DNA from 3 places in the Streptomyces chiangmaiensis genome. Region 3 is predicted to be linked to each of the others. Evidence: riboswitches for the same ligand, from Rfam matches in the RefSeq annotation. Region 3 holds a riboswitch; each other region holds the start of a gene.
The links. A riboswitch is a leader RNA that binds a small molecule or an ion and turns the genes downstream of it on or off. The one in region 3 is predicted to bind cyclic di-AMP.
Positions count from the first base shown of each region.

Region 1: another riboswitch for cyclic di-AMP. It lies ahead of VXC91_RS09115 (C40 family peptidase); the one in region 3 lies ahead of VXC91_RS04265 (transglycosylase family protein).
Region 2: another riboswitch for cyclic di-AMP. It lies ahead of VXC91_RS07990 (transglycosylase SLT domain-containing protein); the one in region 3 lies ahead of VXC91_RS04265 (transglycosylase family protein).

Region 1 covers NZ_JAYWVC010000019.1:44,390-51,956, reverse strand. The annotation lists gene VXC91_RS09120 (tellurite resistance/C4-dicarboxylate transporter family protein) at 1-765, opposite strand, end outside; gene VXC91_RS09115 (C40 family peptidase) at 874-2,103, opposite strand; cyclic di-AMP (ydaO/yuaA leader) riboswitch at 2,112-2,282, opposite strand; gene pcrA (DNA helicase PcrA) at 2,686-5,223, shown strand; gene VXC91_RS09105 (M23 family metallopeptidase) at 5,273-6,844, opposite strand; gene VXC91_RS09100 (esterase/lipase family protein) at 7,148-7,567, opposite strand, start outside.
Region 2 covers NZ_JAYWVC010000016.1:58,705-66,271, forward strand. The annotation lists gene VXC91_RS07975 (carboxylate--amine ligase) at 1-424, shown strand, start outside; gene VXC91_RS07980 (FAD-dependent oxidoreductase) at 482-1,684, shown strand; gene VXC91_RS07985 (HAD family hydrolase) at 1,946-2,776, shown strand; gene VXC91_RS07990 (transglycosylase SLT domain-containing protein) at 2,761-3,264, opposite strand; cyclic di-AMP (ydaO/yuaA leader) riboswitch at 3,267-3,468, opposite strand; gene VXC91_RS07995 (CocE/NonD family hydrolase) at 3,810-5,801, opposite strand; gene VXC91_RS08000 (polyprenyl synthetase family protein) at 6,263-7,273, shown strand.
Region 3 covers NZ_JAYWVC010000007.1:65,436-73,002, reverse strand. The annotation lists gene VXC91_RS04280 (nucleoside triphosphate pyrophosphohydrolase) at 1-190, shown strand, start outside; gene VXC91_RS04275 (cytochrome P450 family protein) at 229-1,566, shown strand; gene VXC91_RS04270 (LysM peptidoglycan-binding domain-containing protein) at 1,711-2,667, shown strand; cyclic di-AMP (ydaO/yuaA leader) riboswitch at 2,865-3,030, shown strand; gene VXC91_RS04265 (transglycosylase family protein) at 3,035-3,712, shown strand; gene eno (phosphopyruvate hydratase) at 4,025-5,311, shown strand; gene VXC91_RS04255 (FtsB family cell division protein) at 5,411-5,887, shown strand; gene VXC91_RS04250 (DUF501 domain-containing protein) at 6,034-6,696, shown strand; gene VXC91_RS04245 (Ppx/GppA phosphatase family protein) at 6,693-7,567, shown strand, end outside.

The DNA of each region.
Region 1 (7,567 bases), on a different contig from region 3:
GAGCCGCGGACGGATCACCTCGGCCGCCGCCAGCACGCAGTAGCACAGGAGGGCGAGGGCGAGCAGGGCGATGGTCATGCCCCGCAGGGCGGCGCTGTCGTCGTTGTTCCAGAGGTACATCCGGTGTGAGGCGATGACCAGCCGCGCCCCGGCCACCGCGGAGATGGCGAGTCCGCCGCCCACGATCCAGTGGTCCCCCGCGCCGGTCGCCACCTGCCGCAGGTCGAAGCAGCGCAGTCCGACCAGGTAGAACACCAGCCCGAGCCAGAAGAACACCAGCGCCGTGTGCGCAAGCCACGCCACGCCCGCGGCCGCCGCCAGCACCGCCCCGAGCACCGCGATCCCCTCCGTCGCCACACACCCGAGGAAGACCGTGCCGGGCATGCGGCGCGTCCAGCGCGGTACGACCCCCAGGACCAGGCCCGCCCACAGCAGCGCGGTCAGTGCGAGCAGCGCCTCGGCAAGCGACTGACCGCTCAGCGCGGACACCGCCGTGCCCAGCGTCGCGGTCGCCGCGACCGGGGTGAGCGCGGTCGGAGGGAGTGCCGCGTCCACCCACCGTTCGCGCTCCCGCAGCACTCGTACGGCGACATCGGCGACCAGGCCCAGCCAGGCGGCGGCCGTCAGGGCGAGGGCGATGCGGGAGAGGACCTGGTAACCGGTCAGGCGCAGCCCGACCGACAGGATGCCGGTCGCCATCACGGCGGCCCCGGTGGCGGGTGGACGCTGCGACCACCAGGTGCGGAGCGCGGAGGTGCCTGACATGCGCCCGATGCTAGGGATGCGCACACGGGTTGCGTACGGGGCACGCGCGCGGGGAGGCCGAAAACAACCCCACGCGCGCGTGCCGCACGGGCAGCGGGAGGCCCGGCCTCAGGCGGGGCGCACCACGCTGTGGATGATGGAGGCGCCGGCGTAGTAGATCGACTCCTCGCGGACGTATGCACCCGGCTTCGGGGCGTGGATCATCATGCCGTTGCCGATGTAGATGCCGACGTGGCTGAGGTCGTCGTAGAAGAAGATCAGATCACCCGGCTGGGCGTCGGCGAGCGGAACCGTAGTGCCCGCGTTGACCTGGTCGTACGTGGTGCGCGGAAGCGACACCCCGGCGGCCTTCCAGGCGGCCTGGGTCAGTCCGGAGCAGTCGTAGGAATCGGGGCCGGTGGCACCCCACACATAGGGCTTGCCGATCTGGGCTTGGGCGTACGCGAGGGCCTTCTCCGCCTTGGTCGCCACCGAGGAGTCCGTGGTGGAGGACCCGGACGAGCCGCTCGTCGTGGTCGAGGAGCCGGACGAGCCGCTCGTCGTGGTGGAGGACCCGGACGAGTCGCTCGTCGTGGTCGAGGACGACTTCTGCTGGGCCGCCTGCTCCCTGGCCGCTGCCTGTTCCCGGGCTGCCGCCTGCTGCCGGGCCAGTTCCTCCGCCTGGCGCTGGGCCTCCTCCTGCTTCTGCTTCTCGAGCGCGGCGAGACGTGCCTTCTCCTCCGCGGTCAGCTTGGAGAGCAGCTCCCGCGCGGTGGTGAGCTTCTGCTGGATCTCCGCCTTGGTCGACTTGAGCGTTTCCTGCGACTCGGTGAGCGTCTGCAGGCTCTCGGTGGCCTCCTGCCGCTTCTCCATCGTCGCGGACCGGTCGGTGAAGTACTCGTCGACCGTTTCCTTCTGGCGGCCGGTGAGCCGGTTCATCAGCTGGGTCTGGTCGAAGTAGTCCTGGGGCGAGTCGGCCAGCAGGAAGGTGGCCGTGTCGGGGGCCGCCGCCCCGGTGCGGTACTGCGCGGCGGCGAACGACCCCAGCTGGTCCCGGGCCTCGTTCAGCTTCTGTGTGCGCTGGGCGACGTCGTCGAGGAGCGTGTCGACGCGCTTTCGCTGGTCGGCCGACTTCTCCTTGGCCGCGTTGTACTTGTCGGTGGCCGACTCCGCCTGACGGTAGAGGTCGTCGACCTTCTTCTCGACCTCCTCGACACTCGGCTTGTCGTCGGTGGAGGGGGCGGCGTTGGCGGTCTGGGAGAGCAGGGCCACGGAGGTGAGGGCCGCCGTTGCGAGGGCGGGGGTCCGTATGCCTGCGATGCGCGTGCCAGAGGGACGCGCCTTGCGGTGCGGCGCCATGGGAGGCGACTCCTTCCGTACTCCGCCTACCGAGTTAGCTGTCGGGTTCGGGCGAGTGGTTCCGGAAGGCATGCCCTACGGCCGCGCCCCGGAGGGCTGTTGGCCGATTCACCCCAAGGTCGGGTGGGTCCCCGGCTCCGGGTGCCGCGGGGGCGCACCGGACTCGGCGGAGGCCGCGCGGCCCGGCGACCTTCGCCGGTGGGTGTCGTGCGGCCCGCCCCGCACGCTAGCCAACTCGTGTGGCCTCTGTGAAGGTTGATGTGCGATATGCCCGATACATTTTCGTGACCTTGACCATGCACCGGGTTGCTCGGGGTGGATGTGACGGTATCTGTGGTGGGTTGGGCGTTTTCCTGTGAAGTCGGGCGGAGTGGCGTACTCCGCCTGGTTCCGTCAGGGGGTGAGCCGTGCGGTGACACGGCGCCGTGCGGTCGGTTTCCGTCGGCGATCGAACAGTTCCGGAAGGTGGCGGTGTGATGTCGGTCGACGCCGGAAGGCCGCGGACGGCCCAGGCCCGTCCCGGCGGCGGAGTTCTCGGGGTGGCGGCCGAGTGTCGGTGGGGCGGCCTAGACTCGGAGAGCGATGAGCAGCCTCTTTGACGACAGCTTCCTGGCGGACCTCAAGGCCACACCGGCCCATGAGGAGGAGCCCCCGCCGCCCGAGGACGATCACGCTCCGGAGTCGGCTCCCGACGATCTGTTCGGCGGACGCTTCGACGCGCCCGCGGACCGGGACGCCTACTACCGCGACGGCGCTCCCCGTCCGGTCAGCGACCCGCAGGCGCTGCTCGAAGGGCTGAACGAGAACCAGCGCGCGGCCGTCATGCACGCCGGCTCCCCCCTGCTCATCGTGGCCGGCGCCGGCTCCGGCAAGACCCGCGTGCTCACCCATCGCATCGCCTATCTGCTGGCCGAGCGGGGCGTGCACCCGGGCCAGATTCTCGCGATCACCTTCACCAACAAGGCCGCGGGCGAGATGAAGGAGCGTGTCGAGCAGCTCGTCGGTCCACGCGCGAACGCGATGTGGGTGATGACCTTCCACAGCGCGTGCGTCCGCATCCTGCGGCGGGAGAGCAAGAAGCTGGGCTTCACGTCCTCCTTCTCGATCTACGACGCCGCCGACAGCAAGCGGCTGATGGCGCTCGTCTGCCGCGACCTGGACCTCGACCCGAAGCGCTTCCCGCCGAAGTCCTTCAGCGCGAAGATCTCCAACCTGAAGAACGAGCTGATCGACGAGGAGGACTTCGCCGCTCAGGCCGCTGGGGGCGCCTCCCGGACGGAGTCCGGGGGAGGCTTCGAGAAGACCCTCGCCCAGGCATACACGCTCTACCAGTCCCGCCTCCGTGAGGCCAACGCGCTCGACTTCGACGACCTGATCATGACGACGGTCAACCTGCTGCGCGCCTTCCCGGACGTCGCCGAGCACTACCGTCGCCGCTTCCGCCACGTCCTCGTCGACGAGTACCAGGACACCAACCACGCCCAGTACGCCCTCGTGCGGGAACTCGTCGGTACCGCCGAGCGCCCTGTGGACGTGCCGCCCGGTGAGCACGACCTGAGCCCGGCCGAACTGTGCGTCGTCGGCGACGCCGACCAGTCGATCTACGCCTTCCGCGGCGCGACCATCCGCAACATCCTCCAGTTCGAGGAGGACTACCCGGACGCCACCACGATCCTCCTGGAGCAGAACTACCGCTCCACGCAGACGATCCTGAGCGCGGCCAACGCGGTCATCGAGCGCAACGAGTCGCGCCGCCCCAAGAATCTGTGGACCAACGCGGGCGCGGGCGCACGGATCATCGGCTATGTCGCCGACACCGAGCACGACGAGGCCCAGTTCGTCGCCGACGAGATAGACCGACTGACGGACTCGGGTGAGGCGAAGGCCGGCGACGTCGCCGTCTTCTACCGCACGAACGCGCAGTCCCGTGTCTTCGAAGAGGTCTTCATCCGCGTCGGCCTGCCCTACAAGGTCGTCGGCGGTGTCCGCTTCTATGAGCGCAAGGAGGTCCGGGACGTCCTGGCGTACCTGCGGGTGCTGGCGAATCCGGAGGACTCCGTTCCGCTGCGGCGGATCCTGAACGTCCCGAAGCGGGGCATCGGAGATCGCGCCGAGGCGATGATCGACGCCCTTGCCCAGCGGGAGAGGATCAGCTTCTCCCAGGCGCTGCGCCGCGTGGACGAGGCGTACGGTATGGCGGCCCGTTCGACGAACGCGGTCAAGCGGTTCAACGCGCTGATGGAGGAGCTGCGGACCATCGTGGAGTCGGGCGCCGGACCGGCCACGGTGCTGGAGGCGGTGCTGGAACGCACCGGCTATCTGGCCGAGTTGCAGGCATCGACCGATCCCCAGGACGAAACCCGCATCGAGAACCTCCAGGAACTCGCCGCCGTGGCCCTGGAGTTCGAGCAGGAGCGCGGAGAAGGCGCATCGGCACCAGAGGCGGCCGCTCCGGGTGGCACGCTCGCCGACTTCCTCGAACAGGTCGCTCTGGTCGCCGACTCCGATCAGATCCCCGACGAGGAGGACGGCGACGGCGTCATCACGCTGATGACCCTCCACACCGCGAAGGGCCTCGAGTTCCCGGTGGTCTTCTTGACCGGCATGGAGGACGGCGTCTTCCCGCACATGCGCGCGCTCGGCCAGACCAAGGAACTGGAGGAGGAGCGGCGCCTGGCGTACGTGGGCATCACCCGGGCGCGGGAGCGGCTGTACCTCACGCGGTCGGCCCTGCGCAGCGCCTGGGGCCAGCCCTCGTACAACCCGCCCTCACGTTTCCTGGAGGAGATCCCGGACCAGCACGTGGAGTGGAAGCGGACCGGCGGCTCCTCGGCCCCCGCGTCCTCCGGTCCGCTCTCGGGAGTGGCGGCCTCGCTCTCGACCTCCCGGTCGCGCTCTTCGGCCGCGGGCGCGTCTGGGTTCGCCACCCGCCGGGGCGGTGCTGCGGAGAAGCCCGTGATCTCCCTGGCGGTGGGCGACCGCGTCACACACGACCAGTTCGGCCTGGGGACGGTCGTCGGCGTCAAGGGCACGGGCGCCAACGCCGAGGCGACGATCGACTTCGGTGACACCAAGCCGAAGCGGCTGCTGCTGCGGTACGCGCCGGTGGAGAAGCTGTAGTCCGTGCGGCTGGGCCCGCGCCGAACGGCGGGGCCCAGGGCGGAGTCGATCAGGTCGGGTCCAGCCCGTGACTCCGCAGCCAGGGCAGCGGGTCTATGGCAGCGCCTCCGCCCGGTCGCACTTCGAAGTGCAGGTGCGGGCCGGTGGAGTTGCCCGAGTTGCCGGAGTACGCGATCGGCTCGCCGGCCTTCACCGTCGTTCCGGAGGCGACCCGGTAGGTGGAGAGGTGGCAGTACCACGTCTCCGTGCCGTCCTTCGCGGTGACGATCATCATGTTGCCGTACGCGCTGTTCCACTGCGTGCGGACCGTGCCGTCGGTCGCGGCCAACACCGTGGTTCCGTAGGAGACCGGGAAGTCGATCCCGGTGTGCACGGACATCCAGTTGATGCCGGCCTGCCCGAAGTAGGCGCTGAGGCCCTTCTGGAGGACCGGCAGGACGAACTTCGGACGCAGCCGCTCCTTGAGCGCCGCCTCCGCCGCGGCCTTCTTCTGCTCGGCCGCCTGCTCGGCCTTGAGGTCGATGCGCTCCTGCGTGCGGCTCGCCCGGTCCGCGAAGTCGTTCGCGCCCGCGGAGAGGCTCTCGAGCTGGGAGTCCAGCTTGTTGTTCGCGGCGGACGGTTTCACGGGTGTGGCGGCCGAGGCGCTCGTCGTCGTGCCGTCCTCGCCGCTCACACCGACCGACGCCGCGGCGATCCCGGCGACCCCCATGACGCACACCGACGGCACGGCGACCGTCAGCAGGGCGGATCGCTTCGCCGGGGTGCGGCGCCGGGCCCGGTTCGAGGCGCGGGCCGCGACACGGGGGGCCGGGGCGGGAGGGATCTCTTCCTGGTCATCGAGCAGCGGAGGAGCGTCGCCGTACGCCTCGTCGGCTTCCAACTCGCCGTCTTCGTAGGCGGTTCGGTCGTACGGCGGCTGATCGAAGGCTTCCACCGCGTCGAAGCCAGAGGTGGCCTGCTGGTCGAAGGCCTCCGCCTGGTCGAAGGATTCGGCCTGATCGAAGGGATCCGGGACCATCTGCTCGAAGGCCGCCGTGGCCGGGTCCGCCGCGTCGGGGTACTGGTCGTGGGTCCCGTGCTCGGCGGTGCCGGCCGAGTTCCACTGGGTGGCGTCGTAGGCGCCCGTGTCGAAGGTCTGCGTGCCCCATTCCCACTGCTGGGTCGGGTCTGCCGACTGGCCGGCCCCGAGCCAGGCGTGCGTGTCCCACTGGCCCGAGGCGTCGGGGGACGTGGCCTGTGCGGGGATGCCGGCGAGTTGCTGATAACCGGCCGCCCAGGCTGTCGTGTCATGGGCGCCGGTGTCGAAGGCGGCGTGGTGCTGGGCGGCGTACGCGCCGTAGTCCGGCGCCTGGTGAGCCTGGTCGCCGAACGTCGCATGCCCGGCCGTGGACCACTGCGTGGCGTCGTATGCGCCGGTCGAGTCGTGGCCCGGCAGGTCGCCGAAGAGAGGGTCGGTGGCGAAGGTCGCCGTCGTGGCACCACCGGTGCCGAAAGCGTCGTTGTACGTGGTGAACTCACCGTACTGGCCACCGTGTGCGCCGTACGACGCGTAGTGCGCCGAGACGGCATCGGGGGCCGGAGTCGGGGGAGTCGCGGTCCCCGACGGGTGACGGTCGTTCACCAACTTCTCTTTCGCCTCGACAGCAGGGGCTGGCAGAGCAGTGCGGCGACTGTACCCGGCGGTACGCGGGCGCGACAATCTTCCGCTGGTTTCCCTCGGGCAGGAAACGGGCATTGCGCCGTGTTTCGGCGGACCCCGGCGAGGCTTTGGTTTTGCGTTCGATGAATGTTCGGGGTCGAGAGGGTGTCCTTGAAGGGTCGGACACCCGAATCGGAGCCGTACGGCGGCACCTGCCGGGCTCTGCCGCGGACATGGTGGCGACGGGCCGTGGGGTCCGTGGTTGCGGGCGGAGAGCCCGGAAGGTCACGCCACTGTCAGACCGCCGGTGTGGGCGGCGGGCGCTCCCGGCTCCACGAGGTCGAGAGCCTGCCGTATCCCGGCGGCGACGGCGGGGTGCACGGGCAGTGCGAGGTGGCCGATACCGCTGACCTGTATGTTCTGCGCCAGCAGGTCGGGGTGGTCGACACAGGCCGTCTCCAGCGGATCCATCAGAGGATCCAGATCGCTCCAGAAGCTCACGAAGTGCGTACGGCAGCCGGGGGCCGGCTCGCGCAGTTCCTGGATCAGCCCCGAACCGGGGCGCATCTGGCGCACGATCGGGTGCGCGTTCGCAAGCGGCGCGACCCGGGTTCCCGAGTGGGGTGTGCCCAGGGTGACGAGGGTGCGGACGCGCAGGTCGCCGCCGAGGCGTTGCACGTAGTACCGCGCGATCAGCCCGCCCAG
Region 2 (7,567 bases), on a different contig from region 3:
CACCGGCATCATCGACCTCGACCTGCGCTTCGACCGCCGCGACGGTCGATACAAACTGCTCGATTTCAATCCGCGCATGGGCGCGCAGTTCCGGCTCTTCGAGAACGAGTCGGGGGTGGACGTCGTCCGCGCCATGCACCTCGACCTGACCGGCCGCGCCGTACCGGAGGGGGGACAGCGCGCCGGCCACCGCTACATCGTGGAGAACATCGACCTGCCCGCGCTGCTCGCCTACCGCCGCAGCGGCTACACGACGCCGCACGCGCCGCCCCGTGCGAGCAGTACGGAGCTCGCCTGGCTGGCGGGCGACGATCTGCGGCCGTTCTTCACGATGCTCGCACGCTTCGTGCGGCCGGGCGCGAAGCACCTGTATCAGCTGTGGCGGACCAACCGCCGTGGCAGTACCACGAGTTCGGGCAGATAGCCCGGTTCGGCCATCACCACCACGAAGTAGGCACGTCGCGTCCTGGGGAGGGACTTCGTGATTCAACCGGTAGCAGTCATCGGCGCCGGGCCGTTCGGCTTGTCCACCGCCGCCCATCTGCGGGCGCGCGGAATCCCGGTACGCGTCTTCGGTGACCCCATGGTGAGCTGGCGCGACCACATGCCGGAGGGCATGCTCCTGAAGTCCACCCCGGCCGCCTCGAACCTCGACGCCCCCCAGCGCGGCCACACGCTGGTCGACTACTGCGACGACGCGGGCATCCCCCGGCTGGTGACGGACGAGGACATCGTCCCCGTCGAGACGTTCATCGCCTACGGTGAGTGGTTCCAGGAGAAGCTGGTGCCCGAACTCGAGCAGGTCCGGGTGGTGTCCGTGGACCGCCGGCAGGGCGGCGGCTTCGAGCTGAAGCTGGACTCGGGTGAGATGTTCGCCGCCCGGGCGGTCGTGGTCGCGACCGGTCTGTCGGGGCTCGCCCATCTGCCGTCGGAGCTGGAGGCGGCCGCGGCGGACGGAGCCACGCCCACGGGCCCGTTCTCCCACAGCTCCCAGCACCACGATCTGACCCGGTTCTCCGGCAAGGAGCTGCTGGTCATCGGGGCGGGCCAGTCCGCGCTGGAAACGGCGGCACTGGCGGCAGAGGCCGGGGCGCGGGTGCGCGTGGTCTCACGGGGCCGCGGCAGGGTCGCCTTCGGTGCCCCTCCGTGGAACCAGCCCAAGCTGCGCCCCGAATCGCCCTTCGGCCGCGCCTGGTCGCTGTGGGCGCTGACCCACTACCCGCACCTGTACCGCTTCCTGCCCGCGCAGACCCGCCACTATCTGGTCCGCCGCGTCCTCGGCCCGCTGGGTGCCTGGTGGCTGGAGGACCGGTTCGACGGCAAGGTCGAGGTGCGCGAGGTCACCCGTATCGTCGGCGCCTCCGCGCCGGACGGCAGCCCGGCACTGACGGTCCTGACCCACGGCGGCCGCACGGAGGAAATGGCCGCGGACCATGTCATCGCCGCCACCGGCTACCGCGTGGACATCGCCGCGATGGACTTCCTGGGCCATGAGCTGCGTACACAACTGGCGGTGAGCCGGGGAGCGCCGAGGCTCGGCGCGGGTTACGTGTCCTCCCTCCCCGGCCTGTACTTCACGGGCCTTACGGCGGCGGCCTCGTACGGTCCGGTGATGCGCTTCGTGTGCGGGACGGAGTTCGCGTCACCGCGGCTGGCGGGGCATCTGGCGGCGGCGCACGGCTGAACCGGGGGTCCGGAGAAGTGCGGGGGCGCGACACCATCGCCTCCCCGCCGATCCGGACGATGACCGACCCGGACCTCACACGGCGTGGACTCCACCTCCGGTGAAGTGCCGCCGGGAGACCCGGAGTCGGGTCCGCCCGCGGCAATGTCCGGTACTGCCGGTGCGACAGGGGTTCCGAGCGCGCCGAGGTGCGCACGGGATACCGGACGTCGTCCGGTCCCCGCCGGACCGCTGGTGCGTTTCCATCCGTATTCTCTGATCATGGCCGCACCCCACACGTACTCACTTGTCGCCACCGACCTGGACGGAACGCTGCTGCGTGGTGACGACACGCTCTCCGACCGGTCAAGGACCGCTCTGGCGCGGGCCGCTGCGGGCGGCGCACAGCACCTCGTGGTGACGGGTCGCCCGGCGCCGAGGGTCCGGCCGCTGCTTGAGGACCTCGGCAACAAGGGGCTCGCGGTGTGCGGACAGGGCGCGCAGGTGTACGACGCCGGCGCGGACCGGTTGCTGTTCTCGGTGACGCTGGACCGGGAGTTGGCCGAGACCGCGATCGGAAAGATCGAGGCCGAGGTGGGGCAGGTGTACGCGGCCGTCGACCAGGACGGGGTGGACGGGCTCACGCTCATCGAGCCCGGCTATCTGATGCCGCACCCCACGCTTCCCGCGGTGCGGGTCGAGCGACGCGACGACCTGTGGTGCGAGCCCATCAGCAAGGTGCTGCTGCGCCATCACGCCCTCTCCGACGACGAGTTGGCGACGGTGGCCCGAGGCGCCGTGGGATCCCTGGCGACGGTCACCATGTCGGGCCCCGGCACCGTCGAACTCCAGCCATGCGGTGTCACCAAGGCGACGGGTCTCGCGCTGGCCGCCGGCTTCCTCGGCCTGAGCCCCTCGGGGACCATCGCGTTCGGCGACATGCCCAACGACATCCCCATGTTCGAGTGGGCGGCGCACGGCGTCGCCATGGCCAACGCCCACCCCGAACTGAAGTCGGTCGCCGACGAGATCACCACGTCGAACGAGGACGACGGCATCGCCGTCGTCCTCGAGCGACTGTTCCCTGCCGGCGGATCTCAGTACGCGCTGTAGACGTTGTCGATCGAGCCGTACCGGTGGGCGGCGTAGTTGCATGCGGCCGTGATGTTCGCGACCGGGTCGTACGGGTCGAACGCCGTACCCGGCACGTGGTACGTCCGGAAGGTCGGGTCGATGACCTGCAGGAGTCCCTTGGACGGTATGCCCATACGGGCGTTGGAGTCCCAGAGGTTGATGGCGCGCGGGTTGCCCGACGACTCGCGCATCACATTGCGGTAGATGCCGTTGTACGTGCCGGGGATTCCGTGCTTGGCCATGATCGCCAGGGACTGGCGGATCCAGCTGTCCAGGGAGCCGGCGCGGGACGCGGCACTGGTGACCTTCGCGGGCGCGGCCGGGGTGGCGGCGGAAGCGTAGGTCGCACCCATGATGGGGAGGGCGAGAACGGCTGCTCCAGTCCCCGCGACTGCGAGGGCGCGGGCGACGCGGGCGGCCTTGGAGTTGCGATTCCGACGGCGTGCGGGCAGGGCGAAAGCGGACACGGTGCATTCCTCTCCGACGCCTGCGAGGTGAGCTGTCGGGTTCGGGCGGGGAGGTGCCCGGCCGTGTCCTCGCTGCCGAGGCTCGGCTTCACCCCAAGCCGTTCCGGTGCGATGTCCGGTTCGGCGACTTACCTGGTTCCCCCGCTCCTGCCGTGAGGGGTCGAAGTCTTCTCGAGCGGTGGCAGGATTCGGCGTTCCGCTCGGGTCGAATGGAAGGTATGCGACCGCACATGTCGGGAACAAGCCCGAAATTCACTCTCGGGCCCAATTGGCCCTGATCATCGGGAATAGGCGAGACGATCCATTTTGTTGGTATGGGTTCAACTTGCCTATCGCAAGGGGCGTGTTGGTGATTGCGCCCGGAAGATTCACATCAGGGGCAAGTGACCCATTTCACTTCGACCCACGCAGGATGTAACAGGTCGATATAGGGCGTATGGCCCAATTCGGACAAAAGGCTCGGACTTCATCGGCTCGGCGGGGTCGACGGCTCAAAATTAGGGCATTTCATCCCAAAGGGGATGAGGTGTGATCGGACGCCGGCACTAGCCCGCTGCGCGAGGGATCCGCTTCTCCCATGTCCGATGGAACACGACCTCATAGCCGTCCTTGCAGACGATCTCGTTCCAGGTGACGAAGTCGGCGGCGGTGCAGGTGATCTCGGAGTGCGTCTCCACCCTCGCGTCCCATCCCCTGTCCGGGCGGTGCAGCCGGACCGACCAGTCGCAGCGGGTGCGGGCGGTCGACGGACCCGCGTCCTCGACGGTGTACGCCTCCAGCGCGTCCTCGGTCACTTCGAGACCGTCGGGATACACCTGGGTGCCGTCGCGGCACGGGTCGACCACCAGGAGCCATTCACCCTTGGCCACGTCTCGCACCGACAGGCGTGCCGGGCGCGGTTCCTCGAGCATGGCGGCGGCGCTGACGCCGAGCGGCTCGGACTGCTGCGGTTCCCCGAAGACGATGTCCGGCCCCGACTCCGGTGCGCGCACGGGCAGTTCGAGCGAACTGCCCGCCGGGTACAACGTGAAGCCGGCCTCCGAACCCGGCTGCGGCCACAGCCACGGCCAGTATGCGGAGGAGACGGCGAGGCGGATGCGGTGGCCGGGACCGAAGGCGTGGCCGATGCCGTTCAGTTCGACCGCCACGTCATCGGTCGCCCCGGGGATCCAGGGGACCGCCCGGTCGGGGCCCCGGCGCGCCGACAGGTTCAGGGTGCCCCGGGTGACCAGCGTCGACGACCCGTCGGGTGCCACGTCGCACAGCCGGGCGACCACCTGGCCGTGCGGTACCGGGCAGGCGAGCCGCAGCCGCACCCGGGGCCGCCCCAGCACCCAGGTCTCCTCGGTCGCCGTGAACTCGAAGCATGCCGATCTCGCGTCCTCCTCGCGCTGATCGGGCGGCAGGTCCGCGTCGTCGCCACTCGGGACGAAGCGGCCCGCGTCGAGGCCGGTGTGCATCGGCGACCGTACGAGCACCGGCGTGCCCTGGAGCGCGTACGAGACCCGGCTGACGTTCGGCGACGGCCAGGACGGCTCGGCGACCCAACGGCCCGGCAGCACGTCGTACTTCGTCGCCGGAGGATGCGGGTCCTTGACGTAGGCCCGCAGCAGCGGCTCCGCCATGATCCCCGTGTCCTCGCCCTTGAGCCAGTGGTCCCACCAGCGCAGGGTCTCCTGCAGGAAGCCGATCGCCGGTCCCGGCAGGCCGTGGTCCGGGTACTGGTGCGACCACGGCCCGATCAGGCCGCGGACGCGATCGGCCGGGAGATGCTCCAGGAGCCCGAGCACGGCGTCCCGGTACGGGTCGTACCAGCCGCTCACAGCGAGCACGGCAGCCTGGAGCCCGTCGTGGTCCTCGCGGGCGTCGTCGGGCCGCCGGTGGTCCTCCCACGCCGCCTGTGCCGGCCAGGAGTGCACGAGCGGGTCCAGCGCCTGAAGGCGCCTGGCCCAGACGTCCCGCCACACCGTGCCCACGTATGCCGGGTCCGGCGGACGGGCCGCGAGGGCGAGCAACGCCGCCGACCGGGCGGGCAGGCCCGCCGCGAGAGCCGACCCCCCCACGTCGTGCACGTCGTTGCCGGGACGGTCGTCCGTGGGGCACACCGCGACGACCGCCTTCAGCGGGGCTGGCGCGAGGGCCGCGATCCGGAGGGAGGCGAAGGCGCCCCGCCCGATGCCGAACACGCCCACACCGCCGTCGCACCAGGGCTGTGCGGCCAGCCAGTCGAGGACCTCGACTCCGTCGGACAGCGTGACGGCGGAATGCGCAGCGGTCGGCGTGCCGTCCGAGTTGCCGTGCCCGCGTGCGTCCACGCGCACGGAGACATAGCCGTGGCCCGCGTACCAGGGGTGCCGCTGCCGGTCGCGGGCCGCGGTCGAGTCGGTGAGCCGGCAGGGGCGGTACTCGAGGAGGGCGGGGACGGGCTCCCCGGTCCGCGGGCGCCATGCGCGCGCGTACAGACGGGTACCGTCCCGGAGCGGGATCCAGAAGTCGTCGTGAGTCGTTTCGTGAGGGAAGGACGTACGGGTGTGCATGCGCATGGCCTCGGACTCCTCGACGACGTCGGCAGCGGACCGGTCCGTCGTGGCGGTTACGGGGACGTGAGGAGAGGCACCCGCGTGACTGCGCCCGGCCGGGTGAGAGGGACGGCGGCGCAGGAGACGGGGCGTCGGGTCCCGATGGGAAGCGTCCGGCGGGGTACACGAGAGGAAGTGGGGGCCGGTACCGGCTGCGAGAGGTGCTTTTCCCTTATGTGATGAATGACTGTTCGTATCGCCTGATCAAGAACATACCGTTCGCCATCCGATACCGCCCGCCCTGGAACTGTGGGCGCTCGCGGTGATCGAAACGTGACCGGATACGCTGACTTGAGTGATGGCAACGACAGATCGACAAACTCGATGAGTCACGTCGACAGACAACGTCATCGACGAAGTGACCGTCCTTGAGACCGACCGTGTGACCGTCAGCAGACGTCGCAGACAGGAGACCCCACGTGACCGTCGTCGGGCCGTTCGGGCTGAGCGTGCGGGACCAGGCTCTGGAAGCCGATGTCCAGGCCGGATTGGCCGCTGTCGAGGAGGGGCTGCTCGACGCCACCAAGAGCGAGGTGCCCTTCATCACGAAGGCGGCCCAGCATCTCGTCCACGCAGGCGGGAAGCGGTTCAGGCCGTTGCTCGTGATGCTTTCGGCGCAGTTCGGCGATCCGTACGCACCCGGGGTCGTGCCCTCGGCCGTGGTCGTGGAACTGACCCATCTCGCCACGCTTTACCACGACGACGTGATGGACGAGGCCGAGGTGCGGCGCGGGGTGGACAGTGCCAACAGCCGCTGGGGCAACTCGGTCGCGGTCCTCACCGGTGACTTCCTCTTCGCGAGGGCGTCGCACATCCTGGCCGATCTCGGCCCGGAGGCGGTCCGCATCCAGGCGGAGGCCTTCGAGCGTCTGGTCACCGGTCAGATCCTGGAGACGGCGGGCCCCCGGGACGGCCGCGACCCGGTGGAGCACTACCTCGACGTCCTCGGCGGCAAGACGGGGTCACTGGTGGCGGTGGCCTGCCGGTTCGGGGCGATGATGTCGGGCGCCGACGAGACGGTCGTGGACGTGCTGACGCAGTACGGCGAGCGGCTCGGTGTGGCGTTCCAGCTGGCCGACGACGTGCTGGACATCGCCTCCGACTCGCACGAGTCCGGGAAGACGCCCGGGACGGACCTGCGCGAGGGCGTCCCCACCCTTCCGGTGCTGCGCCTGCGCGAGCGTATGGAGCGCCTGGGTCTGCCCGAGGACATCACCCTGTGCGAGCTGCTGGACTCGGACCTCACGGACGACGCCCGCCACGCGGAGGCCCTCGCCCGTCTCCGTGTCCACCCGGCCCTGGAGCAGGCCCGCCGCGACACGGTCCGCTTTGCGGAGGACGCGCGCTCGGCTCTGGCCCCGCTGCCGGAGTGCGGTGCGAAGGCGGCCCTGACCGAGCTGTGCGACGCGGTGGTGCACCGTGCGGGCTGACAGGCCCGAACCGTCCCGGCGTCCCGTGACACGCCAGGCACATTCGTGACCGTCGTGGGCGTCCCCTACCAGGCCGACTACGTCTTCGTGCAGCACTGATCCACGGATTCGGCAACTCGAGGATCCCGGACCGCGGTGCCTCGTCCGACCCTTACGGGTCGGGGGAGGCAACGCCCCGGCATGTCATACCGCAGGATTACGCGGACTTGAGTCCGCGGGCTGACGCTTCTCTCCGGCCGATTTGGTCAGATGGGAGACACCACCTCACAGAAGTTCGGGTGACAATGGCGGCAT
Region 3 (7,567 bases):
GGCCAAGCTCTCGTCCCGTGCCCACACGGCCGGTCTCGACGTTCCGCTGCCTCAAGGGAAGGGCGTCGGCTACGAACTGCTGGCGATGGCCGCGCGAGCCGAGGCGGAGGGCGTGGACCCGGAGGCGGCACTGCGGGCGGCGGCGCGGGCGTACCGGGACGCGATTCGGGAGGCGGAGAGCGGCGGCTGAGGTACGGCCCGGACCTGGCCGCCGGATACCGTCAAGGAGTGACCAACCAGCCCCACCCCGAGCCCACGAACTCCACCCCCGAGCTCTTCACCCGGGAGTTCGCCGCCGACCCCTACCCCGCCTACGCCTGGCTCCGTGACCACGCCCCCGTGCACCGGACCGAACTGCCGAGCGGTGTCGAGGCCTGGCTGGTCACCCGTTACGCCGACGCCAAGCAGGCCCTCGCCGATCAGCGGCTCAGCAAGAACCCGGCGCATCACGACGAACCCGCGCACGCCAAGGGCAAGACCGGCATCCCCGGCGAGCGCAAGGCGGAGCTGATGACGCATCTGCTCAACATCGACCCGCCGGACCACACGCGGCTGCGCCGGCTTGTCTCCAAGGCCTTCACACCCCGGCGCGTCGCGGAGTTCGCGCCGCGGGTGCAGGAGCTGACCGACCGGCTCATCGACGGGTTCGCGGGCCGCGGCTCCGCCGACCTCATCCACGAGTTCGCCTTCCCGCTGCCCATCTACGCCATCTGCGACATGCTCGGCGTACCCCGCGAGGACCAGGACGACTTCCGGGACTGGGCGGGGATGATGATCCGGCACGGCGGGGGGCCGAGGGGCGGAGTCGCCCGTTCCGTCAAGAAGATGCGCGGCTACCTCGCCGACCTCATCCACCGCAAGCGCGAGGCCCTGCCCGAGGCGCCCGGGCCCGGCGAGGACCTCATCTCCGGGCTCATCCGCGCCTCCGACCACGGTGAGCACCTCACCGAGAACGAGGCCGCCGCCATGGCCTTCATCCTGCTGTTCGCCGGGTTCGAGACCACGGTCAACCTCATCGGCAACGGCACCTATGCCCTCCTCGGCCGCCCCGGGCAGCGCGCCCGGCTTCAGGCTTCCCTCGCCCGCGGCGAACGGGGCCTGCTCGAGACCGGTGTCGAGGAACTCCTCCGCTACGACGGCCCGGTGGAACTGGCCACCTGGCGCTTCGCCACACAGCCGCTCACCATCGGCGGGCAGGACATCGCCCCCGGGGATCCGGTGCTGGTCGTGCTCGCGGCCGCCGACCGGGATCCCGAGCGGTTCGCCGACCCCGACAGGCTCGACCTCGCCCGTCGCGACAACCAGCACCTGGGGTACGGACACGGCATCCACTACTGCCTCGGCGCCCCGCTGGCCCGCCTGGAGGGACAGACCGCACTCGCCACCCTCCTCACCCGTCTCCCGGACCTGCAACTCGCGGTGGATTCAACCGATCTGCGCTGGCGGGGAGGGCTCATCATGCGTGGATTGCGCACACTTCCTGTGGAATTCACCCCGATTCCCAAAAAGATCACCTCCGTCCCGCCGGATGACGCGGCGAACGCACCGCCGGTCGCAGGGGGGTGACAGCTCTTCACCTCTGTGATCTTCACGTGATCTGCGCTGCATTAACTTGTGACAGGCGACCGACTGCCGATACGTTCACGCAGCAACGGGGCGGTACGCCACAGCCGCCCCTGCGTTCACTGCTGTCGTGTGAAAGGCAATCGCATGCTCTCCGGGAACGGTCGTCACCGTCGCCCCCGCCAGGCTCCGGCTCTCCTCGTCGCGGCAGGGGTGACCGGCTCAGCGATCGCGATTCCGCTGCTCGGGGCCACCGGCGCCAGTGCGTCCGACGCCACCACCTGGGACCAGGTCGCGCAATGCGAGAGCGACGGTTCCTGGAGCGCCGACACCGGGAACGGCCACTACGGCGGGCTCCAGTTGACGCAGCGGGACTGGGAGAAGTACGGCGGCCTCGACTACGCCCCGAGCGCCGACCAGGCGAGCCGTTCGCAGCAGATAGCCGTCGCCGAGAGGATCCTCGACGACCGCGGTGTCTCCGTCTGGTCCGCCTGCGGGCTCGTCGCCGGCCTGAACGAGGACTCCGGCTCCGCGGACGTCGACACGGGCGTCGCGGGCGAATCGTCCGGCCGGGGCTCCTCGTCCGGCTTCGGGCTCGACTCCGGCCTGTCCGACTCATCCGGAACATCCGCTTCCGCAAAGCCGTCCCTTTCCTTCGGCGCGTCCCACGACTCCGCCGACCACGGTGCGGGTGCGAAGCATTCCCAGAGCGCCGGCGGTCCGTCCGCTGCCGCGATGAAGGGTGACGAGTCGGACAAGTCCGGTCAGAGCGATGCCTCTTCGGGCGGCGGTGCGGATGAGACCTCCGGCTTCGGCCGCCATCGCGGCGGCAGCGCCGGCGAGGGCGACGCCGACGGCCGCACGGGCGACTCGATCGGCCGGCACGCCTCGCGCGACTCCCGAGCCGCGCGGGACGCCGCCGACGGCTCGTACACCGTCCGCCCCGGTGACAATCTGTCGGGCATCGCCGACTCCCTTGACCTCACGGGTGGATGGCGGGCGCTGTACGACGTGAACAAGCGGACGGTCGGCGCCGATCCGGACCACATCCTCCCCGGCCAGAGCCTTGCGCTCGACGCGGACCCGCACGCCGGGAAGCGCTGAACTGCACGTCGGCCTACGGTACTTCACATCCCGCTTCGGGCTTAATGTCCGGTTTGGCGATGGTGAGAGATGGGTCTCATCGGCCCTGATCGTCTTTGGAATTCGGCGGATCGGCTGCTTACGGTCATGACCGCTCGCCACAGCGGGCCCCCACGGTCGCAACGCCGAATCCTGCCAGTGGCCGTGCGGAACAGTCGTCGCGTCAAGCGCCGTAGGCAGGAGCGGGGGACCCAAGGTAAGCGCCGCGCCCGGACATGGACCGGGGCGGCTTGGGGTGAAGCCGTGCGCCCAGTGGCGCGCGGCCGGGCAACTCAACCGGCCCGAACCCGACAGCTCACCTCGCAGGCGTCGGTGAGGGGAACGAACCATGCTGTGTTCCGGCAAGGGCAAGCACCGCCGCCCGTCCAAGGCCGTCCGTGTCATCTCGCTCGCCGGTGTCACCGGTGCCGCCGTCGCCGCCCCGCTGCTCGCGGCCGGCAACGCCTCCGCGGCCACCGCCGCCGAATGGGACTCCGTCGCCCAGTGCGAGTCCGGTGGCAACTGGTCCATCAGCACCGGCAACGGGTTCTACGGCGGTCTGCAGTTCACGAACTCCACATGGGCCGCCTACGGTGGCACCGCCTACGCCTCGCGGGCGGACCTGGCCACCAAGGCGCAGCAGATCGCCATAGCCGAGAAGGTCCTCGCGGGTCAGGGCAAGGGCGCCTGGCCGGTCTGCGGCAAGGGCCTGTCCAGCACCCCGTACAACGGCGCGGCCGCCGGCGCCTCCTCCGGCGCCACGAAGAGCGGCGCCGCCCACACGACCTCGCAGCAGGCCTCCCGTTCGGCCGAGCGTCCGGCCGCGCAGAAGACCGGCACCACTTCGGCCGGCAAGAAGGTCGAGAAGGGTGACGGCGAATACAAGGTGATCAAGGGCGACACCCTCAGCTCGATCGCCGCGAAGCACCACGTCCAGGGCGGCTGGGAGAAGCTCTTCCAGCTGAACAAGGACATCGTCGAGGACGCCGACCTCATCTACCCGGGCCAGCAGCTGCACCTGAAGTGACAGCGGTCCGGTAGCCGGTCCACAGCGTCCTGATGTACGTGACCTCCGGCGTGACGGTCGCGTGAAGGCAGCCCCCGTCCCCACGGGCTCCCCGCTCCGGTGCGTGTTCCCCCGTACGCACCGGAGCGGGGCTTTTTTGCTTACGCGCCCCGCGCTCTTCACCGCGACTTTCCCTCCGCCTTTGTTCCGCACAGGAACAATGTGGACCCTCACTCTGTCCACGGGACGGTCGGTCGGCTGGCCGATGACCCGGGACGGTTAGGCTCTAGTCGCAAGGTGCCCCGCACTCTCAGCGTCACATCCAAGAAGGAGATGCTCGTGCCGTCCATCGACGTCGTCGTAGCCCGGGAAATCCTGGACTCCCGAGGCAACCCCACGGTCGAGGTCGAGGTCGGCCTCGACGACGGCAGCACGGGTCGTGCCGCCGTTCCGTCCGGCGCCTCCACCGGCGCCTTCGAGGCCATCGAGCTCCGCGACGGTGACCCCAACCGTTACCAGGGCAAGGGCGTCGAGAAGGCCGTCCTCGCCGTCATCGAGCAGATCGGCCCGGAGCTCGTCGGCTATGACGCCACCGAGCAGCGGCTGATCGACCAGGCGATGTTCGACCTGGACGCCACCGACAACAAGGGCTCGCTCGGCGCCAACGCCATCCTCGGCGTCTCCCTCGCCGTCGCCCACGCCGCCTCCGAGGCGAGCGACCTCCCGCTCTTCCGCTACCTGGGCGGCCCGAACGCGCACCTGCTGCCGGTGCCGATGATGAACATCCTGAACGGCGGCTCGCACGCCGACTCCAATGTGGACATCCAGGAGTTCATGATCGCCCCGATCGGTGCGGAGTCCTTCTCCGAGGCCCTGCGCTGGGGCACCGAGGTCTACCACACCCTCAAGAAGGTGCTGAAGACCAAGGGCCTGTCCACCGGCCTCGGCGACGAGGGCGGCTTCGCCCCGAACCTCGGCTCCAACCGCGAGGCCCTGGACCTCATCCTCGAGGCCGTCAAGCAGGCCGGGTACGTCCCCGGCGAGCAGATCGCCCTCGCCCTGGACGTCGCCGCCTCCGAGTTCTACAAGGACGGCAAGTACCTCTTCGAGGGCAAGGAGCGCTCCGCCGCCGAGATGACGGAGTACTACGAGGAGCTCGTCGCGGCCTACCCGCTCGTCTCCATCGAGGACCCGCTGTTCGAGGACGACTGGGCCGGCTGGAAGGTCATCACCGACCGGCTCGGCGACAAGGTCCAGCTGGTGGGCGACGACCTGTTCGTCACCAACCCCGAGCGCCTGGCCCGCGGCATCGAGGAGGGCACCGCCAACGCCCTGCTGGTCAAGGTCAACCAGATCGGTTCGCTGACCGAGACCCTGGACGCCGTCGAGCTGGCCCAGCGCAACGGCTTCAAGTGCATGATGTCCCACCGCTCCGGCGAGACCGAGGACGTCACCATCGCCGACCTGGCCGTCGCCACCAACTGCGGCCAGATCAAGACCGGCGCCCCGGCCCGCTCCGAGCGCGTCGCCAAGTACAACCAGCTGCTGCGCATCGAGGAGATCCTCGACGACGCCGCGGTGTACGCCGGCCGCAGCGCGTTCCCGCGCTTCAAGGGCTGAGCGGGCAGGGCCACGCCTTAGCCCGTCGTCCGTACGTCCCCGTACCCGGTCCCGTACCGTGTGCGGGGACGTACGCACGTGTGAAGGGGAGGCGGGGACATGGCCGTGAAGGACCGTGACCGGTTCTCCACCGCGACCAGGCTGCGGCTGCTCGGGGAGCAGACGGCGGCCCGGGTCTATCGCTCCCAGACCAGACGGCAGGCCCGCCGTTCCCGGCTGACCGGCCGGGCCGCGCTGCTCGCGCTCGTCCTGTGCTCGCTGGTCGTGGCGCTCGCGTATCCGATAAGGCAGTACGTCTCCCAGCGGGCCGAGATCGCCGACCTGGAGCGGCAGCAGGCACAGGCCCGCGAGCGGGTCGAGCAGCTGCGTGACCTCAAGGCGCGCTGGCATGACGACGCGTACGCGGAGCAGCAGATCCGGCTGCGGCTGCACTACGTGATGCCGGGGGAGACCGGTTACATCGTGATCGACCCGGACGCGGCCAAACAGTCGCGTGCAAACCGTACGACGGCCGCGCGCCCCTGGTACGACAACATCTGGGACGGGGTCGACAGGTCCGACAAGTCCAGCCGGTGAGCCGGCCCGCCGCCCGGTCGAGGCGGCCGTGCACGGCGTTCCCGCCGTGAACCGAAGAGGCGCTGTGAACCGATGACCCCGCGACCGGCGCATCACCGACCGGACGGATCAGCGCACCGATGAGAAAGACAGCCTGAAAGACAGCCATGGAAACTCCTGCCCGCCGCCCCTCCGCAGCCCCGCAAGGGGAGCGCTGCGCGCTGACGCTGTTCGATCTGCCGCCCACCCCGCGCACCGAGCCCACGGACGCGGACGTCGAGGCCATCGAGCAGCAGCTCGGGCGTCCCCCTCGCGGGCTGCGCGCGATCGCGCACCGGTGCCCGTGCGGGCAGCCGGACGTCGTGGAGACGGCGCCGCGGCTCCCCGACGGCACACCGTTCCCGACGACGTACTACCTGACGTGCCCGCGTGCCGCCTCGGCGATCGGCACGCTGGAGGCGAACGGCGTCATGAAGGAGATGACGGAGCGCCTGGCGACCGACCCCGAACTGGCCGCCGCCTACCGCGCGGCGCACGAGGACTACATCGCCCGCCGCGACGCCATCGAGGTCCTGGAGGGCTTCCCGAGCGCGGGCGGCATGCCGGACCGGGTGAAGTGCCTGCACGTGCTCGTCGCGCACTCCCTGGTCGCCGGCCCCGGGGTCAACCCGCTGGGCGACGAGGCGATCGGGATGCTGCCTCAGTGGTGGCGCAAGGGGTCGTGCGTGACGCCCGCGGGCCCGCCGTCCGGTGACGAGTCGCAGGCGGACACGTCCGGCCCCGACCGGACCGCCGTCGAGCCCGACGATTCCGAGGAGGAAGACAAATGACGCGCGTCGCCGCCGTCGACTGCGGTACGAACTCCATCCGGCTCCTGGTTGCGGACGCCACCCCGGCCACCGGTGAACTCGTCGAACTGGACCGGCGGATGACCATCGTCCGGCTCGGCCAGGGCGTGGACCGGACCGGGCGGCTCGCCCCCGAGGCCCTGGAGCGCACGTTCGCCGCTTGCCGGGAGTACGCCGAGATCATCAAGGAGCATGGCGCCGAGCGGATCCGTTTCGTCGCCACGTCCGCCTCCCGGGACGCCGAGAACCGGGACGTGTTCGTCCGTGGGGTGCTGGAGATCCTCGGCGTTGAGCCCGAGGTCATCTCCGGCGAGCAGGAGGCGGAGTTCTCCTTCACGGGCGCGACCAAGGAGCTGGCGGGCCGCGAGGACCTGGACAAGCCCTTCCTGGTCGTGGACATCGGCGGTGGTTCCACGGAGTTCGTCGTCGGCGAGGAGCATGTGCGGGCGGCGCGCTCCGTCGACATCGGCTGCGTCCGTATGACCGAACGTCATCTCGTGCACGAGGGAGTTGTCTCCGATCCGCCGACCCCGGAGCGGATCGCGGCCATACGGTCCGACATCGAGGCCGCACTGGACCTGGTGGAGAAGACCGTTCCGCTGCACGAGGCGCGCACGCTCGTGGGGCTCGCCGGCTCGGTCACCACGCTGTCGGCGATCGATCAGGAACTCCCGGAGTACGACTCCGAGAGGATCCACCACTCCCGGATCTCCCAGGACCGCGTCCGTGAGATCACCGAGCGGCTGCTGAGGTCCACGCACGCCGAGCGCGCGGCGATCCCCTCCATGCACCCGGGCCGCGTCGATGTGATCGGCGCGGGCGCCCTCGTCCTGCTCGCGATCATGGAGCGGAT